4 linked regions of the Alloalcanivorax dieselolei B5 genome follow. The protein of the gene in region 4 interacts with the protein of the main gene of each other region in a pairwise test. Links are inferred from orthologs where the notes say so. Each region holds a gene or a part of one and is shown on either strand. Other genes may lie near its edges. The genes, in order: hfq, B5T_RS19195, nusG and rho.

Region 1 (5,089 bases), 3.7 Mb from region 4 along the record:
ATTTGAAGCTTTCCCGATAAGCCTGCAGGCTGCGGTAGAAGCGGAAGAACTCTTCATCGCGGGAGTAGGCCCGGGCGTAAATTCCGGTGGCCAGGGCATCCCCTTCACCCCGGACTTTCTGTGCCTCTTCGTAGGCCCGCGCCACGGTTTCGGTTTCCTCGCGATCGGCCGCGGCACGGATCCGCTCCGCTTCCTCGCGCCCCTCGGAGCGATGCTCGGAGGCATCCCGGGCCCGCTCGGCACGCATCCGGTCGAACACCCGGCCACGCACTTCATCGGGCCAATCCACCTGCTTCACGCGAACATCCACCACTTCGATCCCCAAGTCCTGGAGAGTGGCGGCGTTCACTTCCTCGGCCACCGAGTTCATCAGCTTCTCACGCTGGTCGTTCTTGTCTTCCAGCAACGCCTGGGTGGCCCCTTTCTCCTGCACTTTCTTGCGGAATTCCTCGTCTTCTTCGGACGCCAGCTGCTCCTCGCTTTTGTCGAGGGCCTCACCGGTGCTCACCGCGGACGGATCCAGCGCCTCATCAGGCAGCTCACCACCTCGACCCGCCACCACTTCCTGCACCGTGCGGGCGGCGAACTGGTTCCGCAGCGCCTCGTTGACACGCGGATCGAGCAGTTCCCGGGCGCGGCGCTCCATCACCATGCTGTTGTTGGAGCCCGCGCCGACACTGACGATATAGCGCTGGACATCGGCAATACGCCAGGTCACGAAGGCATCCACGTTGAGCAGCTTCTTCTCGCCGGTGAGAAACGCCTGAGTGGGCACGTCATGGGTCAGCAGACGGCCATCCACGCGAACCACTTCGTCGATCAGCGGTACCTTCGGATACAGCCCGGGTTTGATGTCAGTACTTTCGATCCGGCTGAAGCGCTTGAGCACCGCCTTCTCGGTTTCATTGACGATATAGAATGAATCGAATGCCAGCAGCAATAGTACGCCCGCCGCCACCAGCATCAGCCAACCTCGTGTACCCATCAGCGAATCTCCGTGCGGTTGGTGTTATACAGGCTGCGTGGCGTCTGGCCCCCGCTGCTTCCGCCGTCATCGGCGCCCGCATTGGTGGTGCGCGATGTGCTGCTGGAAGACCCGCCGGAGCCACTCTCGACCCCTTTCGCGGTTTCCCTTGGCTTCATCAGCTGATCCAGAGGCAGATACATCAGGTTATTGCCATTTTTCACATCAACCAGAACCTTGCTGGATGCACCCAGGACTTCCGTGATGGTGTCCAGGTATAAACGGTGCCGGGTGATGGACGGCGCCTTCTCATATTCAGTGACCAGATCCTCGAAGCGCGCGGCGTTACCCTGGGCTTCCGCCACCACCTTGGCTTTGTAGGCCTTGGCTTCCTCGGTGATCCGCGCGGCCTTACCACGCGCCTGTGGAATGATCGCGTTGTAGTACGCCTCCGCTTCCTTCTTGAAGCGGTCCTCATCCTCACGGGCCTTGGCCACGTCGTCAAAGGCGTCACGCACGGCATCCGGTGCCGCGGTACGGTCCAGCACCACCTGGTTGATCACCAGGCCGGTGTTATAGCGGTCCAGGTATTCCTGCAGCCGCTTGCGCACCTCCAGGCGAATATCCTCACGCTGGTCACGCAGTACGTCATCCATGGTGGAACTGCCCACCACATGGCGCAGCGCGGAGCTGGTGGCGTGTTCAAGAATGGCTTCCGGAGCGGCCACCCGCAGCAGAAACGCCTGGGGATCCAGCACCTTGTACTGCACTCCCAGTGTCACGGAGACGATATTGGTATCGCGGGTGAGCATTTCTTCGCTCAGCTCGTAGCTGCGGTTCTGGCCCACATCCACTTTCATCGCCTGTTCGATCACCGGCGCTCGCCAGTTCAGGCCCGGCTCCACCATGCGGTTGAACTTGCCGAAGCGCAGCACCACGCCCTGCTCCCGCTGGTCCACCTGGTAAAAGCCCATCATCACATAGCCGACCACCAGCACCAGAGCGACGATGATCAGCAGTCCTTTCGGTACGCCGGCGCCTCGCTTGCCGCCACCGCCGCCGCCACCTTTACCCCCGAACAGATCGTTGATGCGATCCTTCAGGTTCTTCAGCGCTTCATCAAGATCGGGTGGACGTTGATCTCCGCCACCGCCCCCACCCCAGGGATCCCTGGGTTTATTGCCGCCAGGTTCATTCCAGGCCATTGATTTCTCCGTTATCCCGCTTTGTGCGAGCGTTCTGGATTGTAGGAATGGGCCGAGCCCTCTGCAACCTGAGGCGCCGGCACCAATACATCCTTTTCGCTGAGACCCGCTTCTCGCAGCAGGCGTTCAAAGTGCACCCGGTTCAGATGCACCCTCAGCAACATGGCGCCGTCGGTGCCGGCTTCCTCCGCCAGCACCTCGCCCGCCTCATGTAAACGCGCTCTCAAGCGCCCGGCCTCCGGCGGCAAACGCAGCCACCGGTCCACCCAGTGTTCGGCCAGCCGTTCGGCAATCGCCTGGTACAACAGATCAAACCCTTGCTGCTCCCGGGCTGACAGCCACACTCTCCACGGCCGCCCCTGTTCGTCCCGGTCCAGCCGGGGCGTATCACCGAAACGATCCACCTTGTTGTAAACATGCAACACCGGCACCTGATCGGCGCCGATCTCTTCCAGCACTTCATTCACCGACGCCACGTTATCGTCGCGCTCTTCGGCACTGCAATCCGTGATATGGAGCAGTAACGAAGCATTGACGGTTTCCTCCAGGGTGGCCCGGAAGGCCTCCACCAGACGGTGAGGCAAATGGCGGATGAAACCCACGGTATCCGCCAGAATCGCCGGCCCCACTCCTGGCACCCGCACCTTGCGCAGAGTCGGGTCCAGGGTGGCGAACAACTGGTCCGCAACATAAACCTCGCCGGTGGTCAGCGCATTGAACAGGGTGGACTTGCCGGCGTTGGTGTAGCCCACCAGGGAGATCAACGGCGTCTCCGAACGGTCACGGGCCCGGCGTCCCTGCTCTCGCTGCTTGCGTACCTTTTCCAGCCGGGCCTCGATGGCACGGATACGATCCCGGATCAGGCGACGGTCCGTTTCCAGCTGCGTTTCCCCGGGACCACGCAGGCCGATACCGCCTTTCTGCCGCTCCAGGTGAGTCCAGCCGCGCACCAGCCTTGAAGCCAGGTGCCGCAATTGAGCCAGTTCCACCTGCAAACGCCCTTCGTGGGTACGGGCACGCTGGGCGAAGATGTCCAGGATCAAGCCGGTACGGTCAAGTACCCGGCATTTCGCCGCCCGCTCCAGATTGCGCTCCTGGGCCGGGCTGAGCGCGTGGTTGAACAGCACCACATCGGCCTCTTCCTGGCGTACCAACTCGGCCAGTTCCTCGCTCTTGCCACTGCCGATGAACAGTGCCGGATCAGGACGGTCGCGCTTGCCCAGCAATTCCGCCACGGGCACCACGCCACTGGACACCACCAAGTGGTGGAATTCCTCCAGATCCTCCCGCCCGAAGGCGTCGGGCAGGTCCATGTGCACCAGAATGGCCCGTTCGCCAGCCCCGGTGCGTACCTGTTCAGTACGTTCGAATAAATCCATGGACCTCAGTGTACCCACAGTCCGCGGGAACGCCACAAATACGACGGACCGAATGTGATTTCCTGCATCACGTCAGCAGCGCCGTGCAGGATGGTCAACAAAACAAAGCCACGCCGCAAGGGCGTGGCTTTGCATAAGCCGGAACAGGCGACGCGACTATTGATTACCGTATTCGTCACCCGCCCCAGCCTGGCCGCCGGCGGCGGCACCGGTGGTGCCTTGCATGGCCGGATTGCCACCGCCGGACGCACGCGGATTGCGGGCCGGTACCACGGTGGAAATGGCATGCTTATACACCATTTGGCTTACCGCGTTCTTCAGCAGTACCACGTACTGGTCGAAAGACTCGATTTGCCCCTGCAGTTTGATTCCGTTAACCAGAAAGATAGAAACCGGAATACGTTCCTTTCTCAGCGCATTGAGAAAAGGGTCTTGTAGCGAATGCCCTTTTGACATGGCAGTTCTCCTCAGCATCCAAATATAAAAAGTAGCGCCCAACGGTTCGGGCAATCAGCGCATTGAATCCGCGTCCCGCGGGTGTCCAATTCAATGTTATACCCCGGTCGTCCAAAACCGGCCATCCGAGACCGGCCATCCCTGACTCCGGGCCCTGAATCCGTTCATTGATTCATCCGGCAACATAACCTTGAAAAAGTTTCACCCCAGATCATTCTCACCGCTACTAAACACGGATTTACAAACCTGCGCAAGCCGCGCTGTGCACGCCTTGCGCTGGTTCTCCCCGGTACTGTCGTACCACTGCAATCCGGGCCATTTTCGCAACCAGGTGAGCTGCCGTTTTGCCAGTTGGCGTGTCGCAATGATACCTTTTTCGACCATGGTCGGGTAATCCCATTGGCCGTCCAAATAGGCCCATACCTGTCGGTAGCCCACGGCTTTGATCGCCGGCAGATTCTCGTGCAAATCGCCGCGATGAAACAGTCTTTCCACCTCTTCCAACAACCCCTCCCGCAACATGGCGTGGAAGCGCTGCTCGATACGCCGATGCAATTCCTGGCGCGGCGGCGCCACCGCCAGACTCAGCACCGGCGAGGACAGACCACTGAAACGATAAAAGCCCTGTTCCAGCGCTTCCGCGCGGGTCTCGTGCCGGGCATGGAATGCCGACAGCGGCTCGCCGGTGAGCCGGTACACCTCCAACGCCCGCTGCAACCGCTGCCGATCACCGGGTTTGAGGCGCCCGGCACTGACCGGGTCGACCCGGGCCAGCTCCGCGTGCACCGCGGGCCAACCTTCCCGCTCGGCCAGGGCGGCGATCTCCGCCCGCACCGCCGGGTCCGCCGGTGGCATCGGCGCCAGCCCATCCGCCAGGGCCTTGAAATACAGCATGGTGCCGCCGACCAGCAGCGGCACTTTGCCACGCCGCTGGATATCCTCGATCTCGGCCAGCGCGTCAGCACGGAAATCCGCCGCCGAATAGGGCTCCGACGGATCCCGGAACCCCAATAACCGATGGGGCGCCTTCGCCAACTCTTCCTTAGTGGGGCATGCGGCACCGATTTCCAACCCCCGATACACCA
Region 2 (5,276 bases), 190 kb from region 4 along the record:
AATCCTCTCTTGGACTGGGAATATTTGTCCTCTTCGGGCAGATACATGGTCACACCCAGGGCACGGCCACGAGGAATGATGCTCACCTTGTAGACCGGATCGTGGTCCGGCACCAGCCGGCCGACAATCGCATGGCCGGATTCGTGGTAGGCGGTGTTCAGCTTTTCTTTCTCACTCATCACCATGGAGCGGCGCTCGGCGCCCATCAGGATCTTGTCCTTGGCCTTTTCGAACTCCTCCATGGTCACCACCCGCTTGTTGGCGCGGGCGGCGAACAGCGCGGCCTCGTTGACCAGGTTGGCCAGATCGGCGCCGGAGAAGCCCGGGGTACCACGGGCGATCACACTGGCGTCCACGTCCTCGGCCACCGGCACGGGGCGCATATGCACTTTCAATACGTGTTCGCGGCCACGGATATCGGGCAGCGGCACGGTCACCTGACGGTCGAACCGGCCCGGACGCAGCAGCGCCGGGTCCAGCACATCGGGACGGTTGGTGGCGGCGATGACGATGATGCCGTCATTGGCGTCAAAACCGTCCATCTCCACCAGCAACTGGTTCAGGGTCTGCTCACGCTCATCGTGGCCACCGCCAAGACCCGCGCCACGGGAACGGCCCACGGCATCGATCTCGTCGATGAAGATAATGCAGGGCGCGTGCTTCTTGGCTTGATCGAACATGTCGCGCACCCGGGAGGCACCGACACCAACGAACATTTCCACGAAATCGGAACCGGAGATACTGAAGAACGGCACCTTGGCCTCGCCGGCGATGGCCTTGGCGAGCAGGGTCTTACCGGTCCCCGGAGACCCCACCATCAGCACACCACGGGGAATCTTGCCGCCAAGTCGCTGGAATTTGGCGGGATCGCGCAGGAATTCCACCAACTCCTGCACTTCTTCCTTGGCTTCCTCGACACCGGCCACATCCGCGAAGGTGGTTTTGATCTGATCCTCGCTCATCAGCCGCGCCTTCGACTTGCCGAAGGTCATCGGCCCGCCACCACCTTTGCCGCCGCCCTGCATCTGCCGCATGAAGAAGATGAAAATGGCCAGGATCAGCAGGATCGGCAGCACCGACAGGAACAACTGGGTCAGGAAGCCCTGACGCTCCGGCTCCTTGCCGACCACATCCACTTTATTCTGGATCAGGGTGGGAATCAGATTGGTGTCCAGCGCCGGCGGCTTGACCGTTTCGAACTTGCCGCCGTTCTTCATTTCACCGGCAATCCGGGTATCCCCGATGGTTACCCGGGCCACCTTGCCACTCTCCACGCTCTCAATGAAGGAGGAGTAGTTCAGCATCTGCTGACTGGGCTGGGGGTTGATGCTGGAGGCCACCACATAAAGGACCCCGGCAATCACCAGCCACAGTACGATGTTCTTGGTCATGTCGTTCAAGGGAGACCTCGATTCGTTCGGGCGCAAGTGCGCATACTGACTTCTAAACCTTACACTATTTCAGGTGCCACCCCAATTGATACACTTCATTGGAGCGAGGGCGGCTGGCCGCCGGCTTGCGGCTCACCACCCGCCGAAACCGGTCCTGAAGACTCCGCCGATACTCATCGAAGCCCTCTCCCTGAAACACCTTGACCAGGAAAACGCCGTCCGGTTCAAGGACGCTCTCCGCCATATCCAGAGCCAACTCGGCCAAATACATGGCCCGCGGCAGGTCCACGGCACGGTTACCACTCATATTGGGGGCCATATCGGACATTACAAGGTCCACTTTGTGCCCACCCAGGCTGTCCAGGATTTGCTGGTAGACCGCCTCCTCACGGAAATCCCCCTGAATGAAGGCGACATCGGGGATCGGATCCATGGCCAGAATATCGCTGGCCACCACCGTTCCCCGGGAACCGACCAGCCGGCCAGCCACCTGGGCCCAGCCACCGGGGGCGGCCCCCAGATCCAGCACACGCATGCCGGACCGGAACAACTTGTCTTTTTCGTGGATCTCCAGCAGCTTGAAACTGGCCCGGGAGCGGTAGCCCTCAGCCTGGGCGCGGGCCACCCAGTGATCGTCGAAATGTTCCCGCAACCAGCGCTGGCTGCTTTTTGATCTGGCCATAAAGGTTCATCCTGTTACCCGGTCCTGGTGCCCCCCGAGGGGATAGCGCTGGGGACCCCGGGATGATTGCAGGGCAGCGGCCGCGTACCTAGAATAGCGCCCCCAATTTGGAGAACATCATGCCTTTGAGCCCACAGGACAGAAAGCGCTTGCGCACCATCGGCCACCACCTGAAAGCGGTGCTGCAGACCGGCGACAAGGGCTTGACCGAATCCTTCACCGAGGAATTGAACCTGCGCCTGGAAGACCACGAGCTGGTCAAGGTGCGCGTCAACGCCCCCACCCGCGACCAGCGCACCGATCTGGTGAACGCGCTGTGCGAGGCCAGCGGTGCCGAGCTGATCCAGCGTATCGGCAACATCGCCCTGCTTTACCGGGCGGCCGCCAAGCCCAACCCCAAACTGTCCAATGTCCTGAGAGCCCGGAACTGAAGCGAGGGCTCCCGGCCCGAAGCCCCGCGCAAGCCCCTTACAGGTGCTCGACCTTGTCCACCTCGTACTCCCGGGTGCCTCCCGGGGTGTCGATTTGCACCACATCGCCTTCCGCCCGGCCGATCAGGCCACGGGCGATGGGGGAATTGACACTGATCTTGCCTTGCTTGATGTCGGCTTCGTCGTCACCCACGATCTGGTAGACCTTCTCTTCATCGGTGTCCACGTCGATGATGGTCACGGTCGCGCCGAAAATGACCTTACCGGTGTTGTCCAGCTGGGTAATATCAATGATCTGAGCGGCGGACAGCTTGCCTTCGATCTCGTTGATACGCCCTTCGCAGAAGCTCTGCTGCTCACGGGCAGCGTGATATTCCGCGTTTTCCTTCAGATCACCGTGTTCACGAGCGTCGGCGATGGCCGCGCTGATACGGGGCCGTTCCACCTTTTTCAGATGGTCCAGCTCTTTGCGCAATGCTTCGGCACCACTGACCGTCATCGGAATGCGTTGCATAGGTTCAACCTCAAATAATCATCCGTGGGTAGCGCGGGGCACCCGGCCCCGGGTACCCCGTACAATTAGATTTCGGCGTGCAAGTCCTGCAGCCGACGCACCTGCGGCTCATCGCGCAGGGCCATGGCCTGACACACCGCCTGCGCGGCGGTGATCGTGGTGGTGTAAAACACCTTGTGCTGCAGGGCGGAACGGCGAATCGCAAAGGAATCGCGGATCGCCTGCTTGCCTTCAGTGGTATTCACGATCAGCGCCACGCCGTCGTTTTTAATCATGTCGACAATATGCGGCCGTCCCTCGAGCACTTTATTGATCGGTGTCACCGGCAGTCCCGCTTCGGCGATGACCGCCGCGGTACCGCGGGTGGCGACCAGCTCGAAGCCCAGCTCACTCAGGGTGCGGGCCACGTCCACCGCCGCGGGCTTGTCCACCTCGCGCACGGAAATGAACGCCGTGCCTTCTTGCGGCAAACGTTCGCCGGCCCCCAGGGATGCCTTGCCGAAGGCTTCGGCGAAACTGCTGCCAATACCCATCACTTCGCCAGTGGATTTCATCTCCGGACCAAGAATGGGATCCACTTTCGGGAATTTGGCGAACGGGAAAACCGCTTCCTTGACGAAATAGTGGCGCGGCGTCACCTCCGAGGTAAAGTCCTGATCCTTCAGGCTGATCCCCACCATGCAACGGGCGGCCACCTTGGCCAGTGAAACGCCGATGCATTTGGACACATAGGGCACGGTCCGGGACGCCCTCGGGTTCACTTCGAGCACGTAGACGTCCTCGCCCTTCACCGCGAACTGCACGTTCATCAAGCCGACCACGCCCAGTTCGAGGGCCATGGCGGCGGTCTGCTGGCGCATCACGTCCTGTACGCTATCGTCCAGGGAATACGGCGGCAGCGAGCAGGCGGAGTCACCGGAGTGCACGCCGGCCTGCTCGATATGCTGCATGATCCCGCCGATAACCACGTCGGTACCATCGCAGATAGCGTCCACGTCGACTTCGATGGCATCGTCCAGAAAACGATCCAGCAGCACCGGAGAGTCATTGGAGACACTCACCGCGTTGTTCATGTAGCTGCGCAGTTCCGCCTCGTTGTAAACGATTTCCATGGCCCGGCCGCCCAGCACGTAGGAAGGCCGCACCACCAGCGGATAACCGATTTCTTCCGCCAGCTTCAGACCCTCTTCCAGGGAACGGGCGGTGCGGTTCGGCGGCTGCTTGAGGCCAAGCTTGTTGACCATCTGCTGGAAGCGCTCGCGATCTTCCGCTTCATCGATGGCGTCCGGGCTGGTGCCGATAATCGGCACGCCCGCCGCCTGCAGTGCCCGCGCCAGTTTCAGCGGCGTCTGCCCGCCATACTGCACGATCACGCCCTTGGGCCGCTCGACGTCGGCAATGGCCAGCACGTCTTCCAGCGTCACCGGCTCGAAGTAGAGACGGTCGGAGGTGTCGTAATCGGTGGACACGGTCTCCGGGTTACAGTTGACCATGATGGTCTCGTAACCGTCGTCCTTCATGGCGAAGGCCGCATGCACGCAGCAGTAGTCGAACTCGATGCCCTGACCGATCCGGTTCGGACCGCCGCCGATCACCATGATCTTGTCACGGTCGGAGGGGTTCGATTCGCACTCCTCGTCATAGCTGGAGTACATATAAGCGGTACTGGTGGGGAACTCGGCGGCGCAGGTATCCACCCGTTTGAACACCGGCCGCACGCCCAGGTCATGGCGCTTGCTGCGCACATCCGCCTCCCGCACGCCCAGCAGTTGGGCCAGGCGGGCATCGGAGAACCCCTTACGCTTGAGACGGTACAGCGTGTCACGGCTCAGATCAGTGAACGTGAAATCCACCAACCGGCTTTCCTCGGCGATCAGGTCGGCCACCTGCACCAGGAACCAGCGGTCGATCTTGGTCAGCGCGTACACGTCGTCCACACCGAGACCGCTACGGAACGCATCACCAATCACCCAGATGCGCTCCGGCCCCGGCGTCGACAGCTGCTGGGCGATACGCTCGGCGGCGTCCGGCGCATCCAGATCCACTTTCGGATCGAAGCCCACGGAGTCCACTTCCAGTCCGCGCAGCGCCTTGTGCAGGGACTCCTGGAAATTACGACCGATGGCCATGACTTCGCCCACGGACTTCATTTGCGTGGTCAGCACCGGATCCGCGTCGGCGAACTTCTCGAAGTTGAAACGCGGAATCTTGGTGACGACATAATCAATGGACGGCTCGAAGGAGGCCGGGGTCGCGCC
Region 3 (5,289 bases), 260 kb from region 4 along the record:
GTCTTCGTTCGTGAGACCGCTCGGGAGGTGACGGAGTATTGGATTTATTTGCCCCCGACGGAAGATGGCGGGGCTGCTCTGGCTGATTTTCTGGTTGGAAACCCGCAGGCGGGTCGTAGCAAGAGTCAGTGTCCGGGGAACGCTCAGTGGAAAGGGTGACTGTCAGGTCATGATGTTCTTGCCCGGGGTGGCGAGAAGCGATTGCAGACCCCTTGGGGTTTCTATAGAATGCGCAGCCTTTGAAGCAAAGCTCGCTTCATGCTGGCGTAGCTCAGTTGGTAGAGCAGCTGATTTGTAATCAGCCGGTCGGGGGTTCGACTCCTCTCGCCAGCTCCACCTTTTCTGCCGCGCCAGGAGCTTGAAAGCCCCTGAAAACATGTTGACAAGGGGCTGAGCCGTAAAGAGAATGTAGGCCCTTTTCTGGAGGGGTTCCCGAGTGGCCAAAGGGATCAGACTGTAAATCTGACGCGAAAGCTTCGGAGGTTCGAATCCTCCCCCCTCCACCAGATATATCGCCAGCAAGCTGGCGGGCAGACAGAAGGTTTGCGGGCATAGTTCAGTGGTAGAACCTCAGCCTTCCAAGCTGATGATGCGGGTTCGATTCCCGCTGCCCGCTCCAGGCTGCGGAAGTTCGCAGGCCAACAAAGAGGTCTGCGAAATAAAGGTTACGCTCATGTAGCTCAGTAGGTAGAGCACACCCTTGGTAAGGGTGAGGTCACCGGTTCAAATCCGGTCATGAGCTCCAGAATCCGGGCCCGGGTACCACCTGGGTCCGGCTTTATGTGTCTTGGTGGTGCCAAGATGGTCCGCGGAAGGCGCGGTCCGACAGGGTTTTATCTGGGCAGAGGCGCCGTTCAGACGGAAATGCACAGCCAAGTTGAGAGGTAGAGAGTCGTGGCAAAGGAAAAGTTTGAACGTAATAAACCGCACGTAAACGTGGGCACGATTGGTCACGTTGACCATGGTAAGACGACGCTGACGGCCGCTTTGACGCGGGTGTGCTTCGAGGTGTGGGGTTCTGGTTCGGCGAGCGCCTTCGATCAGATCGATAACGCCCCGGAAGAGCGTGAGCGTGGTATTACGATCGCGACCTCCCACGTGGAGTACGACTCTCCGACCCGTCACTACGCGCACGTTGACTGCCCGGGTCACGCCGACTACGTGAAGAACATGATCACCGGCGCGGCGCAGATGGACGGCGCGATTCTGGTGGTGTCCGCGGCTGACGGCCCGATGCCGCAAACGCGGGAGCACATTCTGCTGTCTCGCCAGGTGGGCGTGCCGTACATCGTTGTGTTCCTGAACAAAGCGGACATGGTGGACGATGAAGAGCTGCTGGAACTGGTTGAAATGGAAGTGCGTGAGCTGCTGAGCGACTACGACTTCCCGGGCGACGACACCCCGATCATCAAGGGTTCCGCTCTGAAAGCGCTGGAAGGTGACACCAGCGAGATCGGCATGCCGGCGGTACAGAAGCTGGTGGAAACGCTGGACGAGTACATTCCGGAGCCGGAGCGTGCGGTGGATCTGCCGTTCCTGATGCCGATCGAGGATGTGTTCTCCATCTCCGGCCGCGGTACCGTGGTAACCGGTCGTGTGGAGCGTGGCATCATCAAGGTGGGTGAAGAGATCGAGATTGTGGGTATCAAAGATACCACCAAGACCACCTGTACCGGTGTTGAGATGTTCCGCAAGCTGCTGGACGAAGGCCGCGCGGGTGAGAACGTTGGCGTGCTGCTGCGTGGCACCAAGCGTGACGAAGTGGAGCGTGGTCAGGTTCTGGCGAAGCCGGGATCGATCACCCCGCACACCAAGTTCGTTGCCGAGGTGTACGTGTTGGGCAAGGACGAAGGTGGTCGTCACACTCCGTTCTTCAACGGCTACCGTCCGCAGTTCTACTTCCGTACCACCGACGTGACCGGTGCCTGTACGCTGCCGGAAGGCACCGAGATGGTGATGCCGGGCGATAACGTGCAGATGGACGTTGAGCTGATCGCACCGATCGCCATGGAAGACGGTCTGCGCTTCGCGATCCGCGAAGGTGGCCGTACCGTTGGCGCCGGCGTGGTGGCCAAGATCGTAGAGTAAGACAATTCGAGGCCGGGGCTTCGGCTCCGGCCTGTTTTGTTTCTGAATACTGAGTTACAGGCCAGTAGTTCAATTGGTAGAGCACCGGTCTCCAAAACCGGCTGTTGGGGGTTCGAGTCCCTCCTGGCCTGCCAATTTTCCCAGAGCTGCCGTCAGGCGGCGGGGTGCATCGGCAGATGAACGAGAAAGTTGAAGGACAATCTGGGTCCTCCACTCTAGAGGTCATCAAGTGGCTTGTCGTTGCCGCTCTGGTGGCCGCTGCTGTTTTTGGCAACAGCTATTTCTCCGACGTGTCTCCCCTGTATCGGGCCCTTGGCGTGGTGGCGGTTGCCCTGGTTGCGGCCTTCGTGGCTTTGCAGACCGAGCAGGGCAGGTCCTTCAATCAACTGCGTAAGGACTCCATGGTGGAGCTGCGCAAGGTGGTGTGGCCCACCCGTCAGGAAACGCTGCAGACCACGCTGATCGTTCTGGTCTTCGTGGTGATCGTGGCGCTGCTGTTGTTCGTGCTCGACTGGGCGCTCAGCGGCCTGATCTCGACGCTCATCGGCTAAGGGGTACACATGGCTAAGCGCTGGTACGTGGTACACGCCTATTCCGGCTTTGAAAAGCACGTCAAACGGGCTCTGGAAGAACGCATCAAATTGCGCTCCATGGAAGAGTTGTTTGGCGAAATTCTCGTGCCCACCGAAGAGGTGGTCGAGATTCGTGGCGGTCAGAAACGTAAGTCCGAGCGGAAATTTTTCCCAGGCTATGTGCTGGTGCAAATGGAGATGTGCGACGACTCCTGGCATTTGGTAAAGGAAACGCCGAAGGTCATGGGCTTCATTGGAGAAGATCCGAAGAATCCCGGGCGTGTTTCTCCGATTACCCAGAAAGAGGCGGATGCCATCCTGCGTCGCATGGATGACGCTGTTGAAAAGCCGAAGCCCAAGACGCTGTTCGAGCCCGGCGAAGTGGTGCGGGTTGTCGATGGGCCCTTTGCCGATTTCAATGGCGTGGTCGAGGAAGTCAACTACGAGAAGAGCCGGCTGCACGTGGCCGTGCTTATTTTCGGTCGCTCTACTCCGGTGGAGCTGGAATTCGGTCAGGTTGAAAAGACCTGACGCCCGTCCCGGCGATCTGCGCCGGGTTGTCGACAACCTGAGGGGAGCCTGTTTCATTCGGGCGTTCGCACCCAAGGAGTCTCAATAGCATGGCTAAGAAAGTACAAGCCTACATCAAGCTGCAGGTGGCAGCGGGTCAGGCTAACCCTTCACCGCCTGTTGGTCCCGCGCTGGGTCAGCATGGCGTGAACATCATGGAGTTCTGTAAGGCGTTCAACGCCCAGACTCAACAGCTGGATGCCGGTGCGCCGGTGCCGGTGGTGATTACGGTTTATAACGACCGTTCCTTCACCTTCACCATGAAGACACCGCCGGCCGCCTACCTGCTGAAGAAAGCAGCGGGTATCAAGAGCGGTTCCGGTGAGCCCAACACCAAAAAGGTGGGCAAGGTGAATCGTGCGCAACTGGAAGAGATCGCCAAGGCGAAAGAACCGGATCTGACGGCTGCCGATCTGGACGCCGCCGTGCGCACCATCGCGGGCTCCGCCCGTTCCATGGGCCTGGACGTAGAGGACTAAACAATGACCAAACTGTCCAAACGCGCCCGCGCCATCCGCGAAAAAATTGAGCCGGGCAAGGCGTACCCGGTGGAAGAGGCGGTAGCTCTGTTGACCGAGCTGTCAGCGGTGAAATTCAAAGAGTCCATTGATGTGGCGGTGAACCTGGGCGTCGACCCGCGTAAATCCGACCAGAACGTCCGTGGTGCTTCCGTTCTGCCTCACGGTACCGGGAAAACCGTTCGTGTGGCGGTGTTTGCTCAAGGCGCCAAAGCCGAAGAAGCGAAAGAAGCCGGCGCCGACGTGGTGGGCTTTGACGACCTGGCCGAGCAGGTTCAGGGCGGCGAAATCAACTTTGATGTGGTGATTGCTTCTCCCGACGCCATGCGCGTGGTCGGCAAGCTGGGTACCATCCTTGGTCCTCGCGGCCTGATGCCGAACCCGAAAGTGGGTACCGTGACCCCGGATGTGGCTCAGGCGGTGAAAAACGCCAAGGGCGGCCAGGTGCGTTACCGTACCGACAAGGGTGGCATCATCCATTGCACCGTTGGTCAGATCGGTTTCGATGCCAATGCCATCAAGGAAAACGTGGAAGCACTGATCGCCGACCTGAAGAAGGCGAAACCGGCTTCCGCCAAGGGCGCGTACTTCAAGAAAGTAACGCTGTCCAGCACCATGGGCCCGGGCCTGGCGATCGATACCGCCTCTCTGGCTATGTAAGGTATATGGGTCGCGCCGATTGATTGGCGCGGCCCACGTTCTTTGATCCCGGCGGCATGCCGTCGGGGCGTCAAAGACCGCAGGTCCGTCCTGCGAGACGCAGTCTGGCTTTATGAGCTCAGGTCTCGGGGAGGGTTAAGGGGTGACCGCCTGCGTAGGCGCGGTAGTTGCAAATCCTGTGTCAAAGCAGGGGCTGGCTTCCGCGATAACGACCGGGTAACCGGTCATGGCAACCGCCGGATCCTCGGTTACGCAGTCTGGGAATCCGGTTTGTTTGTGAATCCAGGAGGTAAATTGTGCCTTTGAATCTGGAGGACAAACGGGCGATTGTGGCTTCGGTGAACGCTGTTGCTTCCGAAGCGCTGTCTGCTGTGGTTGCCGACTATCGTGGTCTTTCCGTGGCTCAGATGACCGAGCTGCGCAAGAAGGCCCGCGAAACCGGCGTGTATCTGAAAGTAGTTCGGAACACGCTGGCCAAGCGTGCTGTTGAAGGTACCGAATATGAGTGCCTCAACGATTCGCTGGTCGGCCCCACTGTCCTGGCGTTTTCCCAAGAAGATCCGGGCGCTGCCGCTCGGCTCATCAAGGATTTCGCCAAGGATCATGACAAGCTCGAAGTGAAAGCGCTGGCTGTCGGCGGTGTGGCGTATGGTGCTCAGGATATCGATGTCCTGGCCAAGCTGCCTACCCGCGACGAGGCCCTTGCTCAGCTTTTGTCCGTCATGCAGGCCCCGGTGGCCAAGTTTGTCCGTACCCTCAACGAGGTGCCTGGCAAGTTTGTTCGCACGATGGCCGCTGTGAAGGACAAGAAACAGCAGGAAGCTGCCTGACATTAAGTCTGGCGGCGTAACTACCCGATCCAATCGTGATCGCCCGTACGG
Region 4 (4,343 bases):
CTGGAAGCGCTTCTATCTGAAATGGTACGACGATTCCCAGCCTTCCGCGGAAGCGCTGTGTCCCCGTTCGGTGGCGCTGGTCAATCAGGTGCCCAGCGTCAACGCGGCCATGTTCGCCATGTTGCCCGCCGGCGCCAAGCTGGGCAGGCACCGTGATCCGTTCGCGGGCTCCCTGCGTTATCACCTGGGCCTGGTGACCCCCAACGACGACCGCTGCGCCATCTACGTCGACGGTGAGCAGCACGTCTGGCACGACGGTAAAGACGTGGTGTTCGATGAAACCTTCATCCATTGGGCGGAAAACAACACCGATCAGGATCGGCTGATCCTGTTCTGCGATGTGGAACGGCCGTTGCGTTACCGTTTTGCCACGGCCATCAACCGGGTCTTCAAGACCGTGGTGGTGCGCGCCACCAGTACGGAGAATATGGCGGGGGATCGCGTCGGCCTGCTGAATAAAGTGTTCGATGTGGTCTACAAGGCCCGGGCCAAAGCCAAGGATCTGAAGAAGCGTAACCGCGGCCTGTACTACATTCTCAAGTGGGTGATGATCGGTGCGCTGTTCTACTGGCTGTTTATCCACTGATCCCGCCCGCGAGTTGTGGTGGTGCGGCAAAAGCGGGGGAGGCTGTCCGTTCAGCGTTCCTCGAAGGACTGGTAAAACAGAGCCAGTTCGTCGATCAGGGTCCGCACCGCCGGTAACAGGCCCCGTCGTGATGGAAACACCGCGTGGATGATATCCCGGCGTGGTGCCCAGTCCGGCAGCAGATGAATCAGGCTGCCGTCGTCCAACTGCCGACGCACGGCCAGCAACGGCAACTGCACCACGCCTACTCCCGCCACCGCCGCCCGGCGCAGGGCAATCATGTCGGTGGTGACGAAGCGGGGATGGTGAGGCACGGTGGCCTGGTGCTCATCGGGGCCGTACAGAACCCAGACATAGCTGGATTGCGGGTTGCTCAGTGCCAGGCTCGGCCATTCACTCAGCGCTTCAGGCGTTGCCGGTAGCCCGTGACGCGCCACCATTGCCGGGCTGGCCACCATTGCCGGATGGCGGTCCGAGAGCACCTTCAGCACCAGATCACTGTCTTCCAGCGGCGGAGGCCGCACCCGAATCGCCACATCAATGCCCTCGTTGATCACATCCACGCGCCGATTGGTGGCTTCCAGATGCACGGTGACTTCCGGGTAGCGGGTCATGAAGTCCGCCAGGAAGGCGCCAATATGCACATGCAGCAGGGTCACCGGGCAGGTCAGCCGGATGACCCCTTTGGGGCTGGCGCGTACGCTGTCTATGGCGTCCTGGGCGGCCTCGGCTTCCACCAGCATCGCCTTGCAGTGGTCGTAGTAGGTGCGCCCGATCTCCGTGACGGAGAAATGCCGGGTGGAGCGGTGTAACAGACGCACGCCCAGGCGTTCCTCCAGCGCCGCCACGCGCCGGCTGAGTTTCGATTTCGGCTGGCCCAGGGCGCGGCCGGCGGGGGCAAAACCGCCGTGTTCCACGGTCTTCACGTAGTAATAGAGGTCGTTGAGGTTTTCCAAGATCAGGCCTGTTATCGTTCCATTAATAGAACACTGAGTGACAAATTTACTATCTACACGACTCAGAGTTCCATTAATAACATGATCATCAAGATGTTCGCACCCGCGATATCTTGATCCTTCGACGAGGTTGTCGGCAGCGATAACCCAACGGGCAAGGCAAACCAATTGAGGAGATTGATCATGGGTAAGCAATACAACCGTTTGAACAAAGATGATGCCGCCGTGTTATTGGTTGATCATCAGGCAGGCTTGTTGTCGCTGGTTCGGGACATCGAGCCGGACAAGTTCAACAACAACGTGCTGGCGCTGGCGGATCTGGCCAAGTACTTCAATCTGCCCACCATCCTGACCACCAGCTTCGAGGACGGCCCCAACGGTCCGCTGATCCCGGAACTGAAAGCGCTGTTCCCCGATGCGCCGTACATCGCCCGGCCGGGTCAGATCAACGCCTGGGATAACGAGGATTTCGTCAAGGCGGTGAAAGCCACCGGCAAGAAGCAACTGATCATCGCGGGTGTGGTGACGGAAGTGTGTGTGGCCTTTCCGGCTCTGTCGGCACTGGAGGAGGATTTCGAGGTGTTCGTGGTTACCGATGCCTCCGGTACCTTCGATCCGCTTACCCGGGATGCCGCCTGGGATCGGATGTCCGCCGCCGGCGCGCAACTGATGACCTGGTTCGGTACCGCCTGCGAACTGCACCGTGACTGGCGTAACGACGTTGAAGGGCTGGCTGCGCTGTTCTCGAAACATATTCCGGATTACCGGAATCTGATGACCAGCTACAACACGCTCACCGCCGGTAAATAATCCGGTGTGAGAACGCGAAAGGCCCGTCTCGGGTATCCGGGACGGGCCTTTCGCTGTCTTTCTCGAGGTCAGCGCGGATTATTTGCGCTTCATTGACTCGAAGAATTCCAGATTGGTCTTGGTCTGTTTCATGCGGTCCAACAGGAACTCCATGGCGCCGATCTCATCCATCGGATGCAGCACTTTGCGTAGGATCCACATCTTCTGCAGTTCGTCTTCGCTGACCAGCCGCTCTTCGCGACGGGTGCCGGACTTCCTGATGTTGATGGCCGGGAACACACGCTTTTCGGATACCTTGCGGTCCAGGTGCAGTTCCATGTTGCCGGTGCCCTTGAACTCCTCGTAGATTACCTCGTCCATCTTGGAGCCGGTTTCCACCAGCGCGGTGGCGAGAATGGTCAGGCTGCCCCCTTCCTCGATGTTCCGGGCGGCACCGAAGAAACGTTTCGGTTTCTCCAGGGCGTGGGCATCCACACCACCGGTCAGAACCTTGCCGGAGCTGGGCTGCACGGTGTTGTAGGCGCGCGCCAGACGAGTGATGGAATCCAGCAGGATGATCACGTCCTGCTTGTGCTCGACCAGACGCTTGGCCTTTTCGATCACCATTTCCGCTACTTGCACGTGGCGAGCGGGCGGTTCGTCGAAGGTGGAGGCCACGACCTCACCGCGTACCGTGCGCGACATCTCCGTCACCTCTTCGGGACGTTCGTCGATCAGCAGCACGATCATGTGGGATTCGGGGTTGTTGCGGGCGATGGAGTGGGCGATGTTCTGCAGGAGCATGGTTTTACCGGCTTTCGGCGGGGCCACGATCAGGCCGCGTTGCCCTTTGCCGATCGGCGCCACCAGATCGATCACCCGGGCGGTGATGTCCTCGGTGGAGCCGTTGCCCACTTCCATGACCAGCCGCTCGGTGGGAAACAGCGGCGTCAGGTTTTCAAACAGAATCTTGTTCTTGGCGTTTTCCGGCTTGTCGAAATTGATCTCGTTGACCTTGAGCATGGCGAAATAGCGTTCGCCATCCTTGGGAGGCCGGATCTTGCCGGAAATGGTATCGCCGGTGCGCAGATTGAAGCGACGAATCTGGCTCGGTGACACATAGATGTCATCCGGTCCCGCCAGATAGGAGCCTTCGGCGGAACGTAAAAAGCCAAAGCCATCCTGAAGAATCTCCAAGACGCCGTCGCCGTAAATGTCCGAGCCGTTTTTGGCGGCTCTCTTCAGAATCGAGAAGATGACGTCTTGTTTGCGGGTACGGGCCAGGTTTTCCAGGCCCAGTTCCTTGGCGATGTCCAGGAGTTCGCCAATAGGCTTCTGCTTCAGTTCGGTCAGATTCATTGGTGTGTTGGGTGTCTAGAGAATGAATGATTGGAAAACACCTGGGGACGGTGTTGTTTTATGAAAGTCCGATTATCGGATTCGTTGTCCCTACGATGAGGGCACGTCGTTCTGGAGCGCTTAGCCGGCAAAGCCGTGGAAATCTCTAATTGATTGGTTCGTGAGGTTTCGGTGGGAAATATCAGGACATCCGGCCGGTGTGCTCAGGCCCGTTGTCGAATCATGGATAATGAAGGGATGTCCCCCTGCCGAAAATCACCCACCGATGCCGCCCCTGACGCGAGGCCATGGGTGAATCTTAACTCAAGAACAAACGAATTAGAGATCCCCTGCTTGAGGGTGCGAAAACGCTGGTTTTGGAATGTACCACCGTGAGTCGGCGCCTGTCCAGCCCATAATCAAACTGATCGGGGACGAATTGATTACGGGCTGGCCGGGACTGACAGCGTACTACAGGGTGCTGTCCAGGAAAGCGGAGAGCTGGGACTTGGACAGCGCCCCCACTTTGGTGGCTTCGACGTCGCCGTTCTTGAACACGGTGAGAGTCGGGATGCCCCGTACGCCGTACTTGCGCGGGGTATCCGGGTTCTCGTCGATGTTCAGCTTGGCGATGGTCAGCTTGTCGGCGTATTCCTTGGACAGGTCTTCCAGGA

The links.
Region 1: the proteins of rho (region 4) and hfq interact in binary tests that used the Escherichia coli proteins (3 or more experiments, as listed by UniProt). The link is inferred for Alloalcanivorax dieselolei B5 from one-to-one orthologs.
Region 2: the proteins of rho (region 4) and B5T_RS19195 interact in binary tests that used the Escherichia coli proteins (3 or more experiments, as listed by UniProt). The link is inferred for Alloalcanivorax dieselolei B5 from one-to-one orthologs.
Region 3: the proteins of rho (region 4) and nusG interact in binary tests that used the Escherichia coli proteins (3 or more experiments, as listed by UniProt). The link is inferred for Alloalcanivorax dieselolei B5 from one-to-one orthologs.

Annotation. Positions count from the first base shown.
Region 1 is NC_018691.1:819,935-825,023, reverse strand. Bases 2,355-5,017 are described here. They hold hfq (RNA chaperone Hfq), read right to left. Parts: upstream 4,005-5,017; coding sequence 3,705-4,004; downstream 2,355-3,704. Other genes in these bases: miaA (tRNA (adenosine(37)-N6)-dimethylallyltransferase MiaA), read right to left, coding at 4,206-5,017; hflX (ribosome rescue GTPase HflX), read right to left, coding at 2,355-3,548. Outside these bases: protease modulator HflC, read right to left, coding at 1-985; FtsH protease activity modulator HflK, read right to left, coding at 985-2,169; more of hflX, read right to left, coding at 2,181-2,354; more of miaA, read right to left, coding at 5,018-5,089. UniProt on the Escherichia coli protein: RNA chaperone that binds small regulatory RNA (sRNAs) and mRNAs to facilitate mRNA translational regulation in response to envelope stress, environmental stress and changes in metabolite concentrations.
Region 2 is NC_018691.1:4,287,520-4,292,795, forward strand. The notes cover bases 999-3,848. They hold B5T_RS19195 (YhbY family RNA-binding protein), read left to right. Parts: upstream 999-2,192; coding sequence 2,193-2,504; downstream 2,505-3,848. Other genes in these bases: ftsH (ATP-dependent zinc metalloprotease FtsH), read right to left, coding at 999-1,391; rlmE (23S rRNA (uridine(2552)-2'-O)-methyltransferase RlmE), read right to left, coding at 1,456-2,073; greA (transcription elongation factor GreA), read right to left, coding at 2,542-3,018; carB (carbamoyl-phosphate synthase large subunit), read right to left, coding at 3,084-3,848. In the rest of the region: more of ftsH, read right to left, coding at 1-998; more of carB, read right to left, coding at 3,849-5,276.
Region 3 is NC_018691.1:4,216,634-4,221,922, reverse strand. What follows is about bases 1,557-4,419. They hold nusG (transcription termination/antitermination protein NusG), read left to right. Parts: upstream 1,557-2,648; coding sequence 2,649-3,191; downstream 3,192-4,419. Other genes in these bases: rplA (50S ribosomal protein L1), read left to right, coding at 3,713-4,408; rplK (50S ribosomal protein L11), read left to right, coding at 3,281-3,709; secE (preprotein translocase subunit SecE), read left to right, coding at 2,265-2,639; tuf (elongation factor Tu), read left to right, coding at 1,557-2,088. Outside these bases: B5T_RS18870 (SPOR domain-containing protein), read left to right, coding at 1-159; more of tuf, read left to right, coding at 895-1,556; rplJ (50S ribosomal protein L10), read left to right, coding at 4,705-5,238. UniProt on the Escherichia coli protein: Part of the processive rRNA transcription and antitermination complex (rrnTAC). The complex forms an RNA-chaperone ring around the RNA exit tunnel of RNA polymerase (RNAP).
Region 4 is NC_018691.1:4,478,664-4,483,006, reverse strand. Bases 1,561-4,343 are described here. They hold rho (transcription termination factor Rho), read right to left. Parts: upstream 3,691-4,343; coding sequence 2,431-3,690; downstream 1,561-2,430. Other genes in these bases: trxA (thioredoxin TrxA), read right to left, coding at 4,141-4,343; ycaC (isochorismate family cysteine hydrolase YcaC), read left to right, coding at 1,726-2,352. In the rest of the region: B5T_RS20085 (aspartyl/asparaginyl beta-hydroxylase domain-containing protein), read left to right, coding at 1-586; B5T_RS20080 (LysR family transcriptional regulator), read right to left, coding at 637-1,542. UniProt on the Escherichia coli protein: Facilitates transcription termination by a mechanism that involves Rho binding to the nascent RNA, activation of Rho's RNA-dependent ATPase activity, and release of the mRNA from the DNA template.